DNA from 3 places in the Arthrobacter sp. C152 genome. Region 1 is predicted to be linked to each of the others. Evidence: riboswitches for the same ligand, from Rfam matches in the RefSeq annotation. Region 1 holds a riboswitch; each other region holds the start of a gene.

Region 1 (6,233 bases):
AGCGCCCGCTCGAGAAGGGATGCGCCCTGGAACACCAGTGATTGCTTGGGCACCCCGCCCAGCCGCGAGGAACGGCCGCCGGCCAGGATTACGGCGTCAAAGTCAGAGCGGCTTTCTTCCACTCCCCCACTCTAGCCAGCACTGAAGGCCACAGGACACCGGCAAGGAACGCAGGATGCCGTCAGGCAGCCCGCTCCGGAAGGAGGAAGGGATCCCAGGCCGGGGTCGGCTTCTCCAACTCCTTGATCTGCCAGATGGTGCCATGGGGCGGTTCCGGGACAAACCGCAGCGCCCACCCCATCTCTGCCGGGGTGTGGTCACCCTTGACGTTGTTGCAGCGCAGGCACGCCGCCACCAGGTTCTCCCAGGAGTCGGCACCGCCACGGGACTTTGGGTGGACATGGTCGATGGTATGCGCGGCCTTTCCGCAATAGGCGCATTTGTGTCCATCGCGCCGAAGCACACCCCTGCGGCTCACGGCGGTGGAGTGGTTGTAGCGGGGCCGGATGTAGCGGTTGAGGAGGATCACGGACGGGCGGCCCAGAACATCCGTGGGGCCCACGACGGGGTCGTCCCCTTCGGCCACCACGCTCGCCTTGCCCGTGAGCACAAGCACCAGCGCCCGGCGGAAAGTAATAACCGCCAGCGGTTCATATCCAGCATTCAGAACGAGAGTGCGCATGCACTTACCTCTTCACGGCCGCACCCGTCAGGGGCACGAGGGCCGGCTGCCCTCGGCATGTCCGGGCTATGGATCGACACCACAAGAGTAAACAGAGAAATGCGATATCAGGTAATCGGCGCCACAGCCGGGGCCGGGAGTGCCCGGCCGCGCCCGGCGGGGACCCCTGCGGAACGGCAGCAATTAAAAGGCAAGGACCCCCGCCAAGAGGCGGGGGTCCTTGGGCGCCCTCGCGGCCGGATTAGGGCCGGACCGGCGCAGGGAGTGGCTAGCTGACGCGGATGAAGACGGGCCCGGATCCGACGTTCGCGCTGAAGACGACAGTCTGGTTGCCGTTGTAGCCGCCGTGGACGGCCATGCCGTTGCCTGCGTACACAGCGATGTGGGCCATGCCCGCGCCGCCGTCGGCGTAGTAGATCAGGTCACCGGGCTGCGCCTCGGCTGCGCTCACGGTGCGGCCCAGGGACAGGTAGCCGGCGGGCCAGTCGTGGAAGTGGATGCCGACGGCGGCCAGCGAGTTGGTGACCAGCATGGTGCAGTCCTGCATGACACCGAGCTGCGCGTAGGCGGCAGACAGGATGGCTGCGCCCTTGCCGCTGGCGGATGCCTGGGAAGCCGGGGCCACGGCGGTGGAGGCCGTCTTGGCGGTGACCTTGGGGGCGGCCGGAGCAGGGGCTGCTTCCTGGACCTCAACCTGGGGCTCGGGTTCGGCGACGGGAGCCGGCGTGGTGGTCACGGCGGGCTTCTCGTAGCTGATGGCGATGGTGGAGGCGGCCGAGATCGGGGCGTCCACAGCCGTTTCGACTTCCAGCGCGGAGGCGGGGGCGGAATCGCGCTTGACGTTGGCGTCGGCAGCATTGGCCGCGATACCGCTGGTCAGGACCAGGCCGGAAGCGGCTGCGATGACCGCGGCCTGGCGGCCCACGCCGCCGGCGTTGTCGCTGACAGCCTTGGCAATGACAGCGATTGAATTGGTCTTAGTGACCTCGGCGCGGTGCCGTGCGGTAGCACGAGTCGTCATCAGTTCTCTCTTTCGTTTTCCTCAGGACCGCTGTGGCATGTCCGAGGGGTGTGGACGCGCCGGCATCTTGGGGGTACGCCGGCGCATCCCGAACGGGGATTGGTGTTGAGCGAAAAGCTGGGGGCAAAAGAAAAAGTTCTTGGACCCGGGGGTCCGAAGAACTAGTTCATGGTGAAGAAGGAGGAGGAGCCGGTGGCTGCCACGGCGTGCAGCAAGGTTCCCTGGGAGGGGTTGAGGGCGCTGATCATCATGCCGTTGCCGACGTAGATGCCAACATGCGCGCCGCCGTTCTGCATGACAAGGTCACCCGGCTGGGGGGTGGAGGTCGGCTTCATCACGGTCCACGCGTTCGTGCGGGGGATGCTGATGCCGGCCTGCGCGTAGACCCACTGGGTGAAGCCGGAGCAGTCCCAGCCGGTGACGGGGCTGGTGCCGCCCCAAACGTAGGAGTGGCCGATGCCGGTGTAGGCGATGGCTGCGATGCCGGAGGTGGCTGCAGCGGAGATGGCCGCCCCCGCCTTGCCTGCGGTGGAGCCCTCGTCGCCGGCCGTGCGGTCAGCCGCGGTGGACTGGGTCCGGATGGTTTCCGCCTTGGGGGCAGCGGTGGTCTTCACCACGGGACGCTCGAAGGAAACCGTGGCGGTGGGGGCTGCAGTGACCGCGAGGGCGGTCTGCGAAGAGCCGGATTCGGTGGAGGCAGAGACGCCTGCCGTCGTGTCCGCTGCGGTGGCCGGCAGTCCCATGCTCAGGATGAGGCCGGAAGCGGCTGCCACAACGGCAGCCTGGCGGCCCACGGTCCCGGCGTTGGCACTAACGGCCTTGGACACTGCATCCAAGGGGTTGGTGCGAACCGTTTGCGCACGGTGGCGCGCAGAAGTGTGGCGTGAAGACACGAAGGTAGCCTCTCCCAATGCCTGCGAGGTGAGCTGTCGGATTCGGATGGGAGTCACCCGGCCACGTGCTTCCTGGGAAGCTCGCGACTTAACCCCAAGGCCTTCGACGTGAAGGCCAAAATTGGTTCCCCCGCCCCTGCCAGACGATGAAATGCGAACGGACCTTGAGCGGTGGCAGAGTTAGGCAATCCACTCAAGAGCGTCAACTTCGGAAAAGTTGACGCGAGTTAAACGCTACAGGAGTTTGGACCGAATGTCACATTCAGGTCACGGCGCGTTACCTGAAACTGAGAGCGGACGGTCATTTCACTCGCAAACATCGGGTCAGAGCCAGCCCATGGGGTCGACCACTTCGCCATTGACCTGCACCTCGAAGTGGAGATGGCAGCCGGTGGACGCGCCGGTGGTCCCGCTGAGGGCGACGACGTCGCCGCGGGACACAGTCTGGCCCACCTTGACATTGAACGAGGAGAGGTGGTTGTAGGTGGTCTCCAGGCCGTTGCCGTGATCAATCACCACGCGGTTTCCGCCGCCGAACTCGTGCCAGCCCGCGAAGGTCACGGTGCCGGTGGCGGCCGCAAGGACGGAAGTCCCGCATTGCGCCACGAAGTCCTGGCCGCGGTGGAAGTCGCCGGAGCCGCCGGTGATGGGGCTCACGCGGTACCCAAACGGCGAGGCGGTGGTGAGGGAGGCCAGGGGGGCCGCAAGGGTGCCGGCCGAGGCAGCGCGGCTGACCGAACCGGCGGACTGGGCACTCAAAAGCTGCTTCAGTTTCCCGTCCGGATCCGCCTGGGTCACCACGGCGGAGCGGCTGAAGTCGATCTGGGCGCCAACGTCCGCGGAAATCTGGGGGCTCACGGCGGAGGCCGCAACAGGCGTGCCGCCGGCCGGGCCGGTGGCCACGACGGGGCTGGTGGCCGGCATGGCGACCGTCAACGCGATGCCGCTGGCGGCAAGGGCGATGCCTGCCTTCTGTCCGATGCCACTCGCGGAGGCAAACTCGGTGACTTGCCGAAAGGGACCACGGCGCCGGCGCGCATCGCGGTGGAAATCACGGGGGCGCTCCGCTGCGAGAACCTCGACGACCCGGGGTGTCGAAGCGGGACCGGACGCGCGGCGGCGGCCCCGGGAGGTCTGCATGGTCAAGTGGGGTTCCTCTCTGGGTTAGCCTGCGGAGTTAGCTGTCGGATTCGGGTCAGAGAGATCAAAGACCCGGTCCGCCGTAAGCAAGCTTCCGCGCAGAGAGGTATCCATGGAGGATCCTTCACTGGAGAGGCTTGCTGCTGACGGACTTCACCCCAAGGCAGTCCCCCGCTGCCGGTTGTGGTTCCCCCGCCTCTGCCAGTAACGACTCGTACTCCTGATCCGCTGGCAGAGCTCGGCTCCGGATCAGGTAACGCTTAAGTATCAACGCTTGGTTCAACTATAGGGGCTTAAGACCCTAAGTAACAATTCCGTTATCTTTGCGTGATTGCACGCCCGTGGGGTAAGCGCAGGCCTATTTGACGGCAACGAAGACGTGCGCCGCAACTTCCGGCGGCAATTCCAGCGCGCCTTCGATTCCGGGCACGCGCACCGAAATGTAGTCACCCACGCGCTCGAGCGCCACGACGGCGCCGGGGCGGATTCCGCCTTCGTCCAGCTGGGCCAGAAGTTCCGGTTCCACTTGGATCGGCTCCGCAAGGCGGCTGATGGTCACGCCCGAACCGGGGCCGTAGCTTTTCATGGCTTCCAGCAGGCTGATGGCGCCGTCGGCAAAGCCGGGAGCAGGCCGGCCGCCGAGTTCGGCGAGGCCGGGAATCGGATTTCCGTACGGCGACTCGGTGGGATGGTCCAGCAGTTCGTAGATGCGGCGTTCCACGCGTTCGCTCATCACGTGTTCCCAGCGGCAGGCTTCATCGTGGACATACGCCCAGTCCAGCCCGATCACGTCGGCCAGCAGCCGCTCGGCCAGCCGATGCTTGCGCATCACTTCGGTGGCGCGCTTGCGCCCCGCTTCCGTGAGCTCGAGGTGCCGGTCGCCGGACACCACCACGAGGCCGTCGCGTTCCATCCTGCCAATGGTCTGGGAGACGGTGGGCCCGGAGTGGCGCAGCCGCTCGGCAATGCGGGCCCGGAGTGCGACGATGTTCTCTTCCTCGAGTTCCAGGATGGTCCGGAGGTACATCTCCGTAGTGTCGATCAGATCCGTCATCCAGCTCAGCTCCTCGAGCGCAGTACCTTGCGTTGTCCCACCGTATCGCCTCTTCCCGCGGTGTGGCCCGGAGGAAAGCTTAGCCTATTTTGACTTTGTCCGAATAGCCGGCCCCGGACGTCTCAGTGGCTGGACTATGACGGCGCCGGCTCCCGCCCTTACCGCTGTTCAGGCAGAATGGGGAGGGCCAAGTGCTGCCGTCCGGCAGCCACCAGCTGCCGGGGCCAGACCCCCGACCGAAGCAAAGTCACCGCCGAATTGGAGTACCTGTGAGCGAAACCAGCATCACGATTCCCGCCGACCTCCTGCCCAAGGATGGGCGCTTCGGGGCCGGCCCGTCAAAGGTCCGGCAGGAACAGATCGATGCGCTGGCCGCAGCGTCCAAGACGATCCTTGGCACCTCCCACCGGCAGGCACCGGTCAAGAACCTCGTGGGCTCTGTCCGCGAAGGCCTGGGCCAGTTCTTCCGCGCACCCGACGGCTATGAAGTGGTCCTCGGCGTGGGTGGCTCCACCGCGTTCTGGGACGTCGCGAGCTTCGGCCTGGTTGAGAAGAAAGCGCAGCACCTGTCCTTTGGCGAGTTCGGGTCCAAGTTCGCTTCGGCCACCAACAAGGCGCCGTTCCTGGACGCTTCTTCGATCATCAAGTCCGATCCCGGCACCCGGCCCGCAGCGCAGGCCGAAGCCGGTGTAGACGCCTACGCCTGGCCGCAGAACGAGACATCCACCGGTGTTTCCGCCCCGGTGAAGCGCGTGGACGGTGCGGATGAGGGTGCCCTGGTGCTGGTGGATGCCACCTCCGCGGCCGGTGGCCTGGATGTGGACGTCAGCGAGAGCGACGTCTACTACTTCGCCCCGCAGAAGAATTTCGCCTCCGACGGCGGCCTCTGGCTGGGCCTCTTCTCCCCCGCCGCCATCGAGCGTGCCGCGCGGATCAAGGAAAGCGGCCGCTGGATTCCGGATTTCCTGGACCTGCAGACCGCCATCGACAACTCCCGCCTGAACCAGACCTACAACACCCCGTCGCTGTCCACCCTGGTGACCCTGGATGCCCAGGTGCAGTGGCTGAACTCCAACGGCGGCCTGGACTTCGCCGCCGCCCGCACGGCCGATTCAGCCGGACGCATCTACACCTGGGCAGAGGCATCGGACTTTGCGACGCCGTTCGTTGCCAACCCGGATGAGCGCTCCAACGTCATCGCCACGATCGACTTCGACGATTCGGTTGATGCCGCCACCGTCGCCAAGGTCCTGCGCGCCAACGGCATCGTGGACACGGAGCCGTACCGCAAGCTGGGCCGCAACCAGCTGCGCATCGCCACCTTCGTGGCCATCGATCCGGACGACGTCTCGGCGCTGCTGTCCAGCATCGACTTCGTGGTGGGCGAACTGCGCAAGTAGCCCCGCGTTAATAGACGACGGCGCCGCCCGGGTCATCCCGGAC
Region 2 (6,233 bases), on a different contig from region 1:
GAATACCGAGCCGGCCGCGCCCGCCTTCTCGTCCCACGCCCCGAAGACCACCCGGGGTATGCGGGCCAGCACAATCGCTCCGGCGCACATGGCGCAGGGCTCCAGAGTGACAACCAGGGTGCAGTCGGACAGCCGCCAGCCGTCGCCGCTGCCGCCGCCGGCCTTTGCCCGTTCCCGCAGCCGTTCCGCGGCCTCCCTGATCGCCACCACCTCGGCGTGCGCCGTGGGGTCCCCCAACTCCTCCCGCTGGTTGCGTCCGGAACCCAGCACGTCGCCGTCGGGCCCTATCACCACGGCACCGATGGGCACATCCTCCGTGCTCAGGGCGCGGCGGGCTTCCGCCAGGGCGAGGCCCATCCAGGCGTCGTGTTTCTTTTCGGGCAACGGCATGGCTCAATGATAGTTTCGGGGTTACTCAGGTTACTTACCGACGCCGGGAGGCAGCATGGACACTCTGCGCGACCGTTTGAGTACATGGTTCAAGCCGTACGCGGCGCTGACCCTCACCATCCTGGTGGGCGGGGTGATCATCGTGTCCCTGGCATTGCTCGGCTCAGAGGTCTATGACGACGTGGTGGACTCTGCCGGGCTGGCCAACCTGGACAAGCCCGCGCTGGCCTTTGCGGAGACGCTGAGGAATCCCGGCCTTAACGCGGCGGTGACCGGCTTCACGAATATCGGCGGCGGCATCGGCATGCCCATCCTTGCCAGCATCCTCACCGCATGGCTGACGTTCCTCAGCCGCAACTGGCGTCCCCTGGTCCTGGTGGGCGGAGCGGCCGCAGCCTCCATCACGGCCACCACACTCGGGAAGAAGCTCGTGGGCCGCACCCGCCCGGACCATGCGGATGCCGTGCCGCCATTCGAGGATTCACCGTCATTCCCCAGTGGCCACACCCTGAACACCACCGTGGTCATCAGCCTGATCGTCTACCTCATCTGCCTGCAGTTCAACGTGATGTGGACCCGCGTCACGGCGATCACTGCCGGCACCCTCTTCATCATCGCCATGGGCCTGAGCAGGGTCTTCCTGGGCCACCACTGGCTGACGGACGTCATGGCCGGCTGGATCCTGGGACTGGCCTGGGTGTCCATTGTCATCCTGGCACACCGGCTCTTCCACCTGGTCCGGCGGCGGGAGCACGCGGGTGCCGCACCGTCGTTCGACCGTCCCGTGGTCCGCGACGTCGTCGCCCAGGAGCTGCACGACGGCGGTCCGTCCGGCCCGGGGAAGGGTTCTGGCGGGTGATAGTTTTGGGGGATGCGCACTCTCGTTGTTGACCACCCGCTGGTTGCCCACAAGCTCACCGTCCTGCGGGACAAGAACACCCCGTCCCCGGTCTTCCGCCAGTTGACGGAAGAGCTGGTCACCCTGCTGGCCTATGAGGCCACCCGCGAGGTCCGCACCGAGCCCGTCACCATCCAGACGCCCGTCAGCACCACCGTCGGCACGGCCTTCACCAAGCCCACGCCCCTGGTGGTCCCCATCCTGCGTGCCGGCCTGGGCATGCTCGAGGGCATGACCAAACTGGTTCCCACCGCCGAGGTGGGCTTCCTGGGCATGGCCCGGGACGAGGAAACGCTGGACATCATCACCTACGCGGAGCGGCTTCCCGAGGACCTGACCGGCCGCCAGGTCTTCGTCCTGGACCCGATGCTTGCCACCGGCGGCACCCTCCGCGAGGCCATCAAGTTCCTGTTCAAGCGCGGCGCCTCCGACGTCACCTGCATCTGCCTGCTCGCCGCACCCGAAGGCCTGGCCAGGCTGGAGGAGGAGCTGTCCGGGGCCAACGTGCACATTGTCCTGGCGTCCATCGATGAGAAGCTCAACGACAAGTCGTACATCGTTCCCGGCCTCGGCGACGCCGGCGACCGCCTTTACGGCATCGCCGGGTAACCCCCTTTCCCAAACCGGGCCACGCCGCTAGCCTGTGCGGATGGACTGGAAACTCGAACTCGTCTTTGTCCCCGTGTCCGACGTGGACCGCGCCAAGGATTTCTACGTCAACAAAGTGGGTTTCAACCCGGATTTTGACGAGCGGCCCTCCGACGCCATCCGCTTCGTCCAGCTGACGCCCCGCGGCTCCGCCTGTTCAATCTGCATCGGCGAGGGGCTGTCCGACGCGCCGCCCGGAACCGGATCCAACCTGCAGCTGGTGGTGGACGACATCCATGCGGCGCACGAGTTCCTGAAGAACAACGGGGTGGAGGTCAGCGACATCGACGTCCAGCCCTGGGGCCACTTCGTGTACTTCGCCGATCCGGACGGCAACAAGTGGGCCGTGCAGTACATCCCCTACCGGAACGCCGGGCAGGCTGGTTAGGACTTAAACCGCGGCAGCCCGCACCTTGGGGTGCGGGCTGCTGATGGTGCGGGCGTGGTGCCGGCCTCCTAGTACCAGTTGTGGGCCAGGTGGAAGTTCAGGGCGCCGCAGGGGGACTGGTAGCTCTTCTTGATGTAGTCCAGGCCCCAGTTGATCTGGGTGCGGTAATTGGTGAGGTAGTCCGCTCCAAAGCTTGCCATTTTTTCGGCCGGCAGCGACTGCACGATGCCGTAGGCCCCGCTGCTGGCGTTGGTGGCCGTGGTGGTCCAGTCCGATTCCTTGGTCCACAGGGTCTTCAGGCACTGCATCTGGTCGGCGCTCCAGCCGAAGGAGGCCAGCTGGCTGTCGGCGTAGGCCTGGGCGCCTGCAGGATCGTTGACCGCGACGGCGGGAGCCGGCTCGGGTGCGGGGGCCGGAGCGGGTGCAGCCTGGGCTGGGGGAGTGGACGGGGCAGGGGCCGGTTCGGCCGCCTGGGGTGCCACGTTGATCGGCGCCGGGCTGGGTGTCGCGGCAGGGTTGGAACGGATTTCGCTTTTCTCGATGCTCAGTTGGGCGTCGGAAGCTGCTGTGGAAGAGTGGGACCCGGTGGCCGAGACCGGGGCCATGCTGTTGGTGGCCTGGCCTGCGGCGCCAACGCCGACCAGCACGGCACAGGATGCCGCGAGGATGGCGGCCCGCCGGCCGAGGGTGCTCTTTTTGGCCGCCTGGGGTTTGGCCCGGTGTTTTGCCTTGGACTGCAGGCAGGGTTCTGCCGTGTTTTTGGACATGGTTGATCGCCTCTCACACCTGCGGAGTTAGCTGTCGGGTTCGGATGAGGGCATCCGGCAGCACGGAATGATCACGTGCTGCTTAACCCCAAGGGCAGTCATTGCCCGGGACGGTGGGTCCCCCGCCTCTGCCGTTGCTCAAGCGGAATCCGGGAAGCGGCAGAGCTTGGCGTCAACCCGGGATTGCGGTCCGAACGCGGGCCGCACCTAATCGACGGTACAGGAATCGCCCGCTTAAGTCACATTTAGGTAACGGAAGTCACGACGGCGTGCGCGTCGCCTTGTGCGTTCAGCCGCAGCCGCCCCCAATTTTGGCGGCTGCGGCCGAGTGCGTCTTCCCCCTTCGTTATCCAGCCAGGACGTACACCGTGGCGCCGCCGATTGCCTGCGGGGTGAAGTTCGCTGCCACCCATTGGGCGATCTGCTCGGGAGCGGCGGATCCGCTGGTGGAGCGCATGGCGCCGCCGGCGACGAAGTAGTGGATCTTTCCTTCCGCGGCGAGTTGCTGGAACTGCGCCAGGGTCGGCGAGGGGTCCGTGCCGTTGAAGCCGCCCACGGCCATGACCGGCAGCCCAGTTGCCAGTTGGTAGCCTGCCGCGTTGTTGGATCCGATCACGGCGGCCGCCCAGGTGTAGCGGGACGCGCCGTCCTTGAGCGCGGCCACCAGTTCGGACGACGGCGTGGGGGCGCCGAGGAGGCCGCCCATGCCGCTTCCCGGCCGGCCACCCGCCAATCCGGTTCCGCCAGAAGGTGCCGCTCCCGGGCCCGGGCTACGGGCGCCGGCGCCTTGTCCCGTCCTGCCGGCACCGAAGCCCGACGCCGGCCCGGCACTGACGATGGCTCCGCTGTGTGCCGTCGCCGCGGTGGTGAGGGAGTACGCCAGGGGGCCGGCGAGTGACGCTGCTATGGCGAGCGCCGCCGTCGTCCGCTGGATTGAACGCATGCGCAGGAACCTGGCCAGCCCTGTGCCCGCCGCCGCTGCCAGGCCGCCGGCCAGCACAAGCCAGCGCAGCCACGGCCCGTACGCGGAGGTGGTCCCGAGCAGGTAGAAGCCCATCAAGGCCGCCGCCGCCACTGCCGCCGCGAGCAGCGCCCCGGCCGCGGCCTGCTGCCTGTGCTGCCACAGCAGAACGCCGCCCAGGCCCGCCAGCGCAGCGATCCCCGGAGCCAGCGCCACGGCATAGTAGGGGTGGATGATCCCGGCCATGAAGCTGAAGACCAGTCCGGTGACCAGCACCCAGGAGCCCCAGATCAGCACGGAGGCGCGAACCCCGTCGTTCCGGGGCGCGCGGCGGCCTACCCAAAGCAGGCCCGCGGCAAGGATCAGGGCGGACGGCAGGAGCCAGGCCACCTGGCCGCCGAAATCGCTGTTGAACATCCGGAACAGGCCTGGCACGCCCCATCCGTTGCCGCCGCCGACGCTGCCCGTCTCCTCGCCGGTGAGCCGTCCCAGCCCGTTGTAGCCGAGCGTGAGTTCCAGGATGGAGTTGTCCTGGGAACCGCCAATGTAGGGCCGCATACCCGCAGGGGTCAGCTCCACCGCGGCAAGCCACCAGCCGGCGGAGAGGAGCATCGCCAGTCCGGCGGCAGCCAGCCGGGCCAGCCGCCGGCGGATCCTGCCCGGCCCCGCAACTGCATACGCCACGGCGAATCCGGGGACCACCAGCAGCACCTGCAGCTGCTTTGTCAGGAACCCGAACCCCAGGAGGACCCCGGCGAGCAGCAGCCACCGCAGCCCGTCCTGCTGGATGGCCCGCAGCGTGGCGTATCCGGCAGCGGTCATCAGCAGTACCAGCAGGGCATCCGGGTTGTTGAACCGGAACATCAGCGTAGCCACCGGGGTAAGGGCAAGGACCGCCGCGGCCAGCAGCCCTGCCCGGTGCGCCAGCCGGTCATCACCGGTGGCCGGCGCCGCGGCCCGCCGCACCGCCAGGTACAGCAGCCACGCAGTGCCCACGCCCATCAAGGCCTCGGGCACCAGGATGCTCCACGGGCTCAGGCCGAAGACGCGCACGGACAGGCCCATGATCCACAGGGACGCCGGCGGCTTGTCCACCGTGATCGAATTGGCGGCATCGGAGGAACCGAAGAACCAGGCCGTCCAGTCCTGCGAGCCCGCCTGGGCCGCTGCCGAGTAGAAAGCGTTGGCCCAGCCGGATGCGCCCAGGTTCCACAGGTACAGCAACGCCGTGGCCACCAGCAGGACGGCCAGCTCCAGTCGGGCGCGGCGGGAGGCCGGTGCTCGGAAGGTGCCGCCGGCCGCGCCAGGTGCCTGCACGCCGGGGAAGTCTACGCCGGGGGAATTTACCCGGGGGGACCGCGCCGGTGCCGTCCGGGTGTAGTGGCTGCTGGCCATGGCGTCCTACTTGGTCAGCGTGTAGACGGTGGCGTTGCCTACCGTCTGCGCCTGGAAGGTGGCCTGGACCCACGCCGCGACCTCCGAGTTGCCGCCGCGGCCGCCCATGCCGCCGCCCATCCCGCCGGCGCCGCCTTCGATGAAGTAACTGATCTCGCCCCTGGACACCATGTCCTGGAACTGGGCGAGCGTGGGGTAGGGGTCCCCGCCGTTCCAGCCGCCCAGGGCAATCACGCTGGTGTTGGACGCCAGTTCAAGGCTTGCCGCCTGCGACGCGCCGGAGACGATCGCGGACCACTTCGTGGTGGTGCCGGACAGCAGTGCGGTCAGCGCGGCGTCCGCCGTTCCTTCGCCGGGTCCGCCGGGACCGCCCGAACCGTTCCCCTGGGCGCCGGGCACACCGGCGTCGAGCCCCGGGCCAAAGGCGCCAGGATCCGCGGTGCCTGCCTCTGTGCCTGCGTCGATGCCTGCGTCGCGTGCCGGCCGGTCCGCGGCGCCGAATCCTGCCCGGTCGCCGATGCCGCCCCGCGCCGGGGCCGCGGAGCCGGCAGGGCCCGACGTCGGGATGGAACCGGAGTGCGCCGTGGCGGCAGTTGCCAGCGTCCAGGCAGCCGTACCCAGGCCCCCGGCCAGCAGCGACACCGCGACGACGGCGGCAGCCCCTGCGCGGCGGAACCGGCCGGCTGTGCCCACGGCCGTTCCCGTACCTGTTCCGATGCCGTCGACGCGGAGCAGGATCGCACCCGCAGCCAGCACCCCGAGGACGATGACGGTGGTGCCCAGCCA
Region 3 (6,233 bases), on a different contig from region 1:
TCGGTGGTCTCCGCCCAGGCCGCCCTGGTGGCACGCTGGATGCTGGTGGGGTTCGTGCATGGGGTGATGAACACGGACAACATGACCATTTCCGGTGAAACGATCGACTACGGCCCCTGCGCATTCATGGATGCGTTCAATCCCGGCGCCGTCTACAGCTCCATTGACACCAGCGGCCGCTACGCGTACGCCAACCAGCCGGTCCTCGCCGAATGGAACCTTGCCCGGCTGGCCGAGGCCATGCTGCCGCTGATCGACGAGGACCAGGAGAAAGCCGTCGCGCCCGCGGTCGAGGCGCTCGGCACCTTCCGCGCTGAGTACAGTGCGGCCTGGTCCGGCGGAATGAAAGAAAAGCTGGGCCTGCCGGCGGACGCGGCCGGTGCCGGCAGCGAGGCGGCATCGGACGTCGTGGACGGGGCGGTCGCCATCCTGAAGGACGGCCCGGTGGATTACACGCTGTTCTTCCGGAACCTCGGCAAGGCGGCCCGCGGGGACCTCCGTCCGGTCCGCGGCATGGTGCTGGACCTGGCGGCCTTCGATTCCTGGGCGGGGCAGTGGCAGGCCCTGGGCCCCGACCCGGACCTGATGGACCGCGTGAATCCCGCCTACATCCCGCGCAACCACCTGGTGGAGGAGGCGCTTGCGGCCGGCACGGGGGGAGACCTGGACCCCCTGCGCCGGCTGCTGGAAGCGGTCACCAAACCCTTTACGCAACGGGCGGGGCTGGAACGCTACGCCGAGGGAGCGCCCAAGGACTTCGGGAGTTACATGACCTTCTGCGGGACCTGAACGCAGAAGGGCGGCGGCCAGAAATCCCGGCCGCCGCCCTTCTTCTGCGCGCGGTGGTTAGGCTACGCGGACGGCGGAGTAGCCGCCGAGCCAGCTGATGGAGTGCACCTCGGTGGTGTATCCGTTGACGCCGCCGCTGACCACCTGGCCGTCACCGGCGTACACGCCGACGTGGCCGGAGGTGATGATCAGGTCACCGGGAGCCGGGCTGCCCACCACGGTGCCGTACTGGAAGAACTGGGTGGGGGCCAGGTCACCCACCGACTTGCCCACCGAGCGCAGGGCCTTCTCCACCATGGCGGTGCAGTCCTGCTGGACGCCCAGCTGGCTGTAGGCCGAGGCGAGGATGGCTGCACCGGTGCCGGTTCCGGTGGAGGCCGGGGTGGCCGAGGCGTAGGACATGTTCATCCCGGTGTTCACTGGAGTCGAAGCGGCTGCGGCGGTGGGTGCCGGAGCGGGCGCCTGGGCGGGTGCCGGGGCAGCGTATCCTGCACCCGGGATCTGGATCTGGTCGCCCGGGTAGATGATCGAGGACAGTCCCAGGCCATTGGCGGACAGCACATCGTTCAGGCTGACGCCGTAGGCTGACGCGATAGCGCCCAAGGTGTCGCCGGACGCCACGGTGTGTACAGTGGCGGCCGCCGCTGCCGGCGCGGCCACTTCGGCGGCGGGGGCGGCAGTGGCCTGGACTCTAGTCTGTTCGGTGGTGTCCGGGGCGGTGACACCGGCGTGGGCCGGGGCGCCGACCCCGAACGCAATGCCGGACGCGGCTGCCACTGCGAGCGCCGGACGGCCCAGCGAGCGCGCCTGGGACTTGGCTGTCACGGCCAGGCCTTCGAGCACAATCGAGCGGGCCGGGGTCGCGCGGTGACGGGCAGCATTGGAAATTTTTGACACGGTTGATCGCCTCTCCCATGCCTGCGGGGTGAGCTGTCGGGTTCGGGCTGGAGATGCCCGGCCGAAAGCACCCCGCGATGGACGGAAGGCGCTGTCGACTTAACCCCAAGGCCTCGTAAGGCCGTGGAAATGTGGTTCCCCCGTCCCTGCCAGCTGGAAACGATCGAATCCCGGGTCAGCGGCAGGGCTCGGCAAGCTGATGGGAATGTCCCGTCTGGGAGGGACACCATTCGACCATAACCCGCGCTCCCGCCAATTGTCACATTTAGATAACATGCGAGGCCTTCCTCTCGAATTCAGCAAAAGTCTTGTGGCGGTTTTGCGGACGCTGCAGGGCGCCCCGCATGGCGCGAGGTAACGGTATTGCGGCGCAAATCCTTCGTGGCCGGCACGGCTGCCGGTAAGCTTCGGGACTATGCCCCTGATCGTGACCGGGATCAAGGCCCCCGTGCTGGGAGGCCTGCTGGCCATTACACTGGCCGCGGCCGCACTGTTGCCTGCCTCCGCGGACGACCCCACGCCACCTGCCGGGTACCCATCCTGGGACGATGTGCAGAAGGCGCAGTCCTCCGAAACTGCCAAAGCCGGGGAAATCAGCAGGATCAACGGCCTCCTCGCCGGCCTGCAGGCCGAGTCCGAGGCTGCGGGTGCCACCGCCGTCAGCTCAGCAGCCGGCTACGCGTCGGCGCAGGCAGCCCTCGAAGCGGCAACCGCGCGGGTGCAGACCCTGTCCGCCGAGGCCGCCCGGGCCAACGGCCAACTGGCAAGCCACAGGAAGGCCCTTGGCGCCCTCGCGGTGCAGTCGTACAAGACCGGCGGGACCAACGCCGGATTTTTCGTGGCACTGGACGCCCTTGAGGCCAACACGGCCCAGGGCTTTAACCTGGTCCAGCTGGCAGGGGACAAGACCGCGGCGCTGGTGGCCAAGGCCGCGGCTGCCGGCAAGGTGGCTGCCTCCCTCGCTGACCAGGAAACGGCCGCCAAAGCCGAGCGGGAGCGCCTGGCCGGCGAGGCGAAGGCAAAGCTGGAGGCCGCCCGTTCGGCCCAGGAAGCCCTGGCCCGGCAGGTTGCGGAGGAAAAGCAGCACGGCGATGAACTGACCGCACAGCTTGCCAGCCTGAAAGGGACCACCGCGGCCATCGAGGGACAGTACCGCCAGGGCCAGGCCGCGCTGGCTGCCTATGAGGCGGCGCAGGCGGCCAAGCATGCCGCCGCGGAAGAGCAGGCCCGCCGGCAGGCCGAAGAGGCCGCCGCCGCGGCAGCCCGGCAGCCGAAGGCACCCCCGGCTGCCGCCCCCGCTCCGGCACCCCCTGGAAGTCCCGCCAACCCCGTACCGGACCCATCTGTGCCGGACGCACCTCCGGTGGCGGCGGTGCCAAGCCCGCCGCCCGTCGTCGTACCTTCCCTTCCCGGCAGCGCTGTCAATGATCCGGCCGGCGCGAAGAACTATGCCTCCGGGCGCCTGGGCGCGTACGGCTGGGGCCAGGAACAGTTCCAGTGCCTGGCGCAGCTCTGGACAAAGGAATCCGGCTGGCTGACCACTGCCACGAACCCCTACTCGGGTGCCTACGGCATCGCGCAGGCGCTGCCGCCGGGCAAGTATGCAAGCGCCGGCAGTGACTGGCTGACCAGCTACCGGACGCAGGTCGACTGGGGACTGGGCTACATCCGCGACCGCTACGCGACCCCCTGCGGTGCCTGGAGCCACTCCGTCGCCCTGAACTGGTACTGATGTGGCGCTAGGCTTTCCCTATGCCAGACGTTGAACGCTTCCGGGTGCTCCTGGAGCAGGAGCGGGAACGGAGGTCGGCTTTGCTGCCGGCTCTCCGGGCCGACATCGCGGCGGCGAATTCGGCGCGGCAGGACTCGAATGTTGACGACGAGCACGACCCCGAGGGCGCCACGATCGCCTTCGAACTCTCCCAGGCGTCGGCCCTCCTGAAGCAGAGCACGGCAGGGCTGGACCAGGTGGAGGCGGCTCTGGCAAGGATCGACGCCGGCACCTACGGCGTGTGCGCGGTATGCGGGGACCCCATCGCCGAAGGCCGGCTGGAGGCGCGGCCGTGGACCCCGTTCTGCATCCGGCACGCCGCGGCGGGGCGCGGACGGTGACCGGCGCCGCGGACACCGTGGCTGCGGCGGCGGAGTTCATCGACCGGACGCTTCGGAATGAGGGCACCTGGTACCGGGCGGACGACGTCGGCAACCGGCTGGGCGGCACCCTCGCCTCCTACGGCTCGTCCGTGGGGGCGGTCCGGGGAACAGTGCGCGACGCCCTGCGCAAATTCAAGGACCTGGACCACGACACCCTGGTCATGCTTGCCTCAGCCCTCTGGGCCCAGCCGAAACCCGGCGCCCGGCCCGTCTTTGAACGCCGCCTGGCCGCCGTGGTGCTGCTGCAGTCCAGCGTCCGCCTGCTCCGGCATTCGGACCTGACCCGCCTTGAGGGGTTCCTCCGCTCGGTACGGGCGCAGGAACTGGTGGCGCCGCTGCTCGCGGACGTCCTGGTTCCCCTGCTGGCGGGGCTGGGTGGGCGCGAACGGCAGCGCGCCGACGTTATCCTGTCGAGATGGCGGGAGGACCCGGAGCCGCAGCTGCAGGCCGCGGCGGACGCCCTTGCCAGGGAGCCGACCCTTTGAAACCTGCGTGGAGGATCCAATGAATGAGCCGTTTGACCTTGACCGCTTCGTCAGCGCCCAGAACAGCGGGGAAACCTATGGGCAGGCCCTGGAAGAGCTGCGGGTCGGCAACAAGACCGGACACTGGATGTGGTTCATCTTTCCGCAGATCGCCGGCCTGGGGCGCAGCGCCACGTCGCGCACCTACGCTATTTCGTCCCTGGCCGAAGCCCGCGCCTACCTGGACCACGACGTCCTCGGCCCCCGGCTGCTCGAATGCGCACAGGCCCTCACCAACCACGCCGACCGGTCCGCGGCGGACATCCTGGGCGGCATTGACGCGCAGAAACTGCGTTCGTGCATGACACTGTTTCTCCGGGCGGCGCCCGGAGAAACAGTGTTCAAGACGGTCCTGGCCCAGTTCTTCGACGGCCAGCCGGATGAAGCCACCGACGCCCTGCTTGCCGAGCAGGAACCGGCCGGGTAGGCAGCCGTTTACGGGGTGGGGCTGCCGCCGTTGACGTTCAGCGTCTCGCCCACCACGAAGCTGGATTCCGGCGATGCCAGGAAGACGTAGGCAGGAGCGAGTTCGGCGGGCTGCCCGGCCCGGCCCAGGGGAGTGGACTGGCCGAACTCCGGCAGCTCCTCCTTGGGCTGGCCGCTGCTGACTTGCAGCGGGGTCCAGATGGGGCCCGGCGCCACCGCATTGACCCGGATCCCCTTCGGTGCCAGCTGCTGGGCCAGGCCCTTGGTGAAGTTGTTGATGCTGGCCTTGGTGGTGGCGTAGTCCACAAGCGTGGGTGACGGGTTGTAGGCCTGGATCGAGGTGGTGTTGATGATCGTGGAGCCCGCCGGCATGTGCGGTACGGCAGCCTTGGTCAGCCAGAACATGGCGTAGACGTTGGTCTTGAGCGTGTGGTCGAACTGTTCGTCGGTGATGTCCTCGAGGTCCTTTTGAGCCACCTGCTTCCCGGCGTTGTTGACCAGGATGTCCACGCCGCCCAGGACGGCCACGGCCGTGTCCACCAGGTCCCGGCACGCTGCCGCATCCTTGAGGTCGCCGGGCACCTTCACCGCTTTGCGGCCGGCGGCCTCGATGATCCCGGCGATCCGGGACGCGTCTTCCTCTTCCTGCGGCAGGTACGACAGGACGACGTCGGAGCCCTCGCGGGCGAAGGCGATCGCCGTCGCGGCCCCGATTCCGGAGTCGGCGCCCGTGACGATGGCGCGTCGGCCTTCCAGCCGGCCGGTGCCGCGGTACGTTTCCTCGCCCAGGTCGGCCTTTGGTTCCAGGTCGGCGTCAAGCCCTGGCTCGGACTGGTGCTGCTCGGGCGGGGAAATCTTTTCGTAGGCAGTCACGGGGTTGCGGAACGTGTACTGGTCGGTCATGCGGTCCTCCTCTTCGTGCGGAACAACTAAGCATGCTTATGTTTTCCAGCCTAGGCAATCATTCCGTCACTGCCAACCCGCCCAGCCGCGCTGCACCTCCACCAGCCGGACTTCGGCGAGCCGGCCGCCGTCGAGCACGGCTTCCAGGTAGGTGCAGGCGGGCTGCCTGCGGCGGTCTGTGGGGGAGCCGGGGTTGAGCAGCCGCAGCCCGGCGGGGGTGGTGGTATCCCACGGGATGTGGCTGTGCCCGAAGACCAGGACGTCGGCGTCCGGGTACAGCGCCTCGCAGCGCAGTTCGCGGCCCTTGGCCGGCCCCGTGTCGTGGACCATCGCAAAGCGGACACCGTCGAGGGTGATGCGTGCCGTCTCCGGAAGCCGCCGGCGCAGTTCGTGTCCGTCGTTGTTTCCGTGGACGCCCAGCAGCAGCCTGCTCCGCGCCTCGAACGCGTCCAGCACCGACGGTTCCACCCAGTCACCGGCGTGGAACACGACGTCGGCATTTTCGACGGCGGCCCACACCTGCTCCGGCACGCTCCGGGC

Evidence for each region. Region 1 has a riboswitch for cyclic di-AMP ahead of ACYSM9_RS18165 (M23 family metallopeptidase). Riboswitches for the same ligand answer to the same signal wherever they lie in the genome.
Region 2: another riboswitch for cyclic di-AMP. It lies ahead of ACYSM9_RS17715 (aggregation-promoting factor C-terminal-like domain-containing protein); the one in region 1 lies ahead of ACYSM9_RS18165 (M23 family metallopeptidase).
Region 3: another riboswitch for cyclic di-AMP. It lies ahead of ACYSM9_RS08075 (C40 family peptidase); the one in region 1 lies ahead of ACYSM9_RS18165 (M23 family metallopeptidase).

The regions. Positions count from the first base shown of each region.
Region 1 covers NZ_JBTZSU010000035.1:15,339-21,571, forward strand. Annotated here, with positions in the region: gene mobA (molybdenum cofactor guanylyltransferase) at 1-122, opposite strand, end outside; gene ACYSM9_RS18150 (HNH endonuclease) at 182-682, opposite strand; gene ACYSM9_RS18155 (NlpC/P60 family protein) at 951-1,703, opposite strand; gene ACYSM9_RS18160 (C40 family peptidase) at 1,865-2,530, opposite strand; cyclic di-AMP (ydaO/yuaA leader) riboswitch at 2,601-2,777, opposite strand; gene ACYSM9_RS18165 (M23 family metallopeptidase) at 2,921-3,736, opposite strand; cyclic di-AMP (ydaO/yuaA leader) riboswitch at 3,747-3,959, opposite strand; gene ACYSM9_RS18170 (metal-dependent transcriptional regulator) at 4,095-4,790, opposite strand; gene serC (phosphoserine transaminase) at 5,060-6,190, shown strand.
Region 2 covers NZ_JBTZSU010000033.1:18,205-24,437, reverse strand. Annotated here, with positions in the region: gene ACYSM9_RS17735 (nucleoside deaminase) at 1-390, opposite strand, end outside; gene ACYSM9_RS17730 (phosphatase PAP2 family protein) at 446-1,249, shown strand; gene upp (uracil phosphoribosyltransferase) at 1,262-1,897, shown strand; gene ACYSM9_RS17720 (glyoxalase superfamily protein) at 1,938-2,324, shown strand; gene ACYSM9_RS17715 (aggregation-promoting factor C-terminal-like domain-containing protein) at 2,393-3,091, opposite strand; cyclic di-AMP (ydaO/yuaA leader) riboswitch at 3,097-3,256, opposite strand; gene ACYSM9_RS17710 (ArnT family glycosyltransferase) at 3,438-5,447, opposite strand; gene ACYSM9_RS17705 (ArnT family glycosyltransferase) at 5,454-6,233, opposite strand, start outside.
Region 3 covers NZ_JBTZSU010000008.1:53,657-59,889, forward strand. Annotated here, with positions in the region: gene ACYSM9_RS08070 (protein adenylyltransferase SelO) at 1-789, shown strand, start outside; gene ACYSM9_RS08075 (C40 family peptidase) at 847-1,686, opposite strand; cyclic di-AMP (ydaO/yuaA leader) riboswitch at 1,690-1,880, opposite strand; gene ACYSM9_RS08080 (aggregation-promoting factor C-terminal-like domain-containing protein) at 2,102-3,418, shown strand; gene ACYSM9_RS08085 (TraR/DksA family transcriptional regulator) at 3,439-3,798, shown strand; gene ACYSM9_RS08090 (DNA alkylation repair protein) at 3,795-4,325, shown strand; gene ACYSM9_RS08095 (DUF1810 domain-containing protein) at 4,345-4,791, shown strand; gene ACYSM9_RS08100 (glucose 1-dehydrogenase) at 4,800-5,693, opposite strand; gene ACYSM9_RS08105 (metallophosphoesterase family protein) at 5,760-6,233, opposite strand, start outside.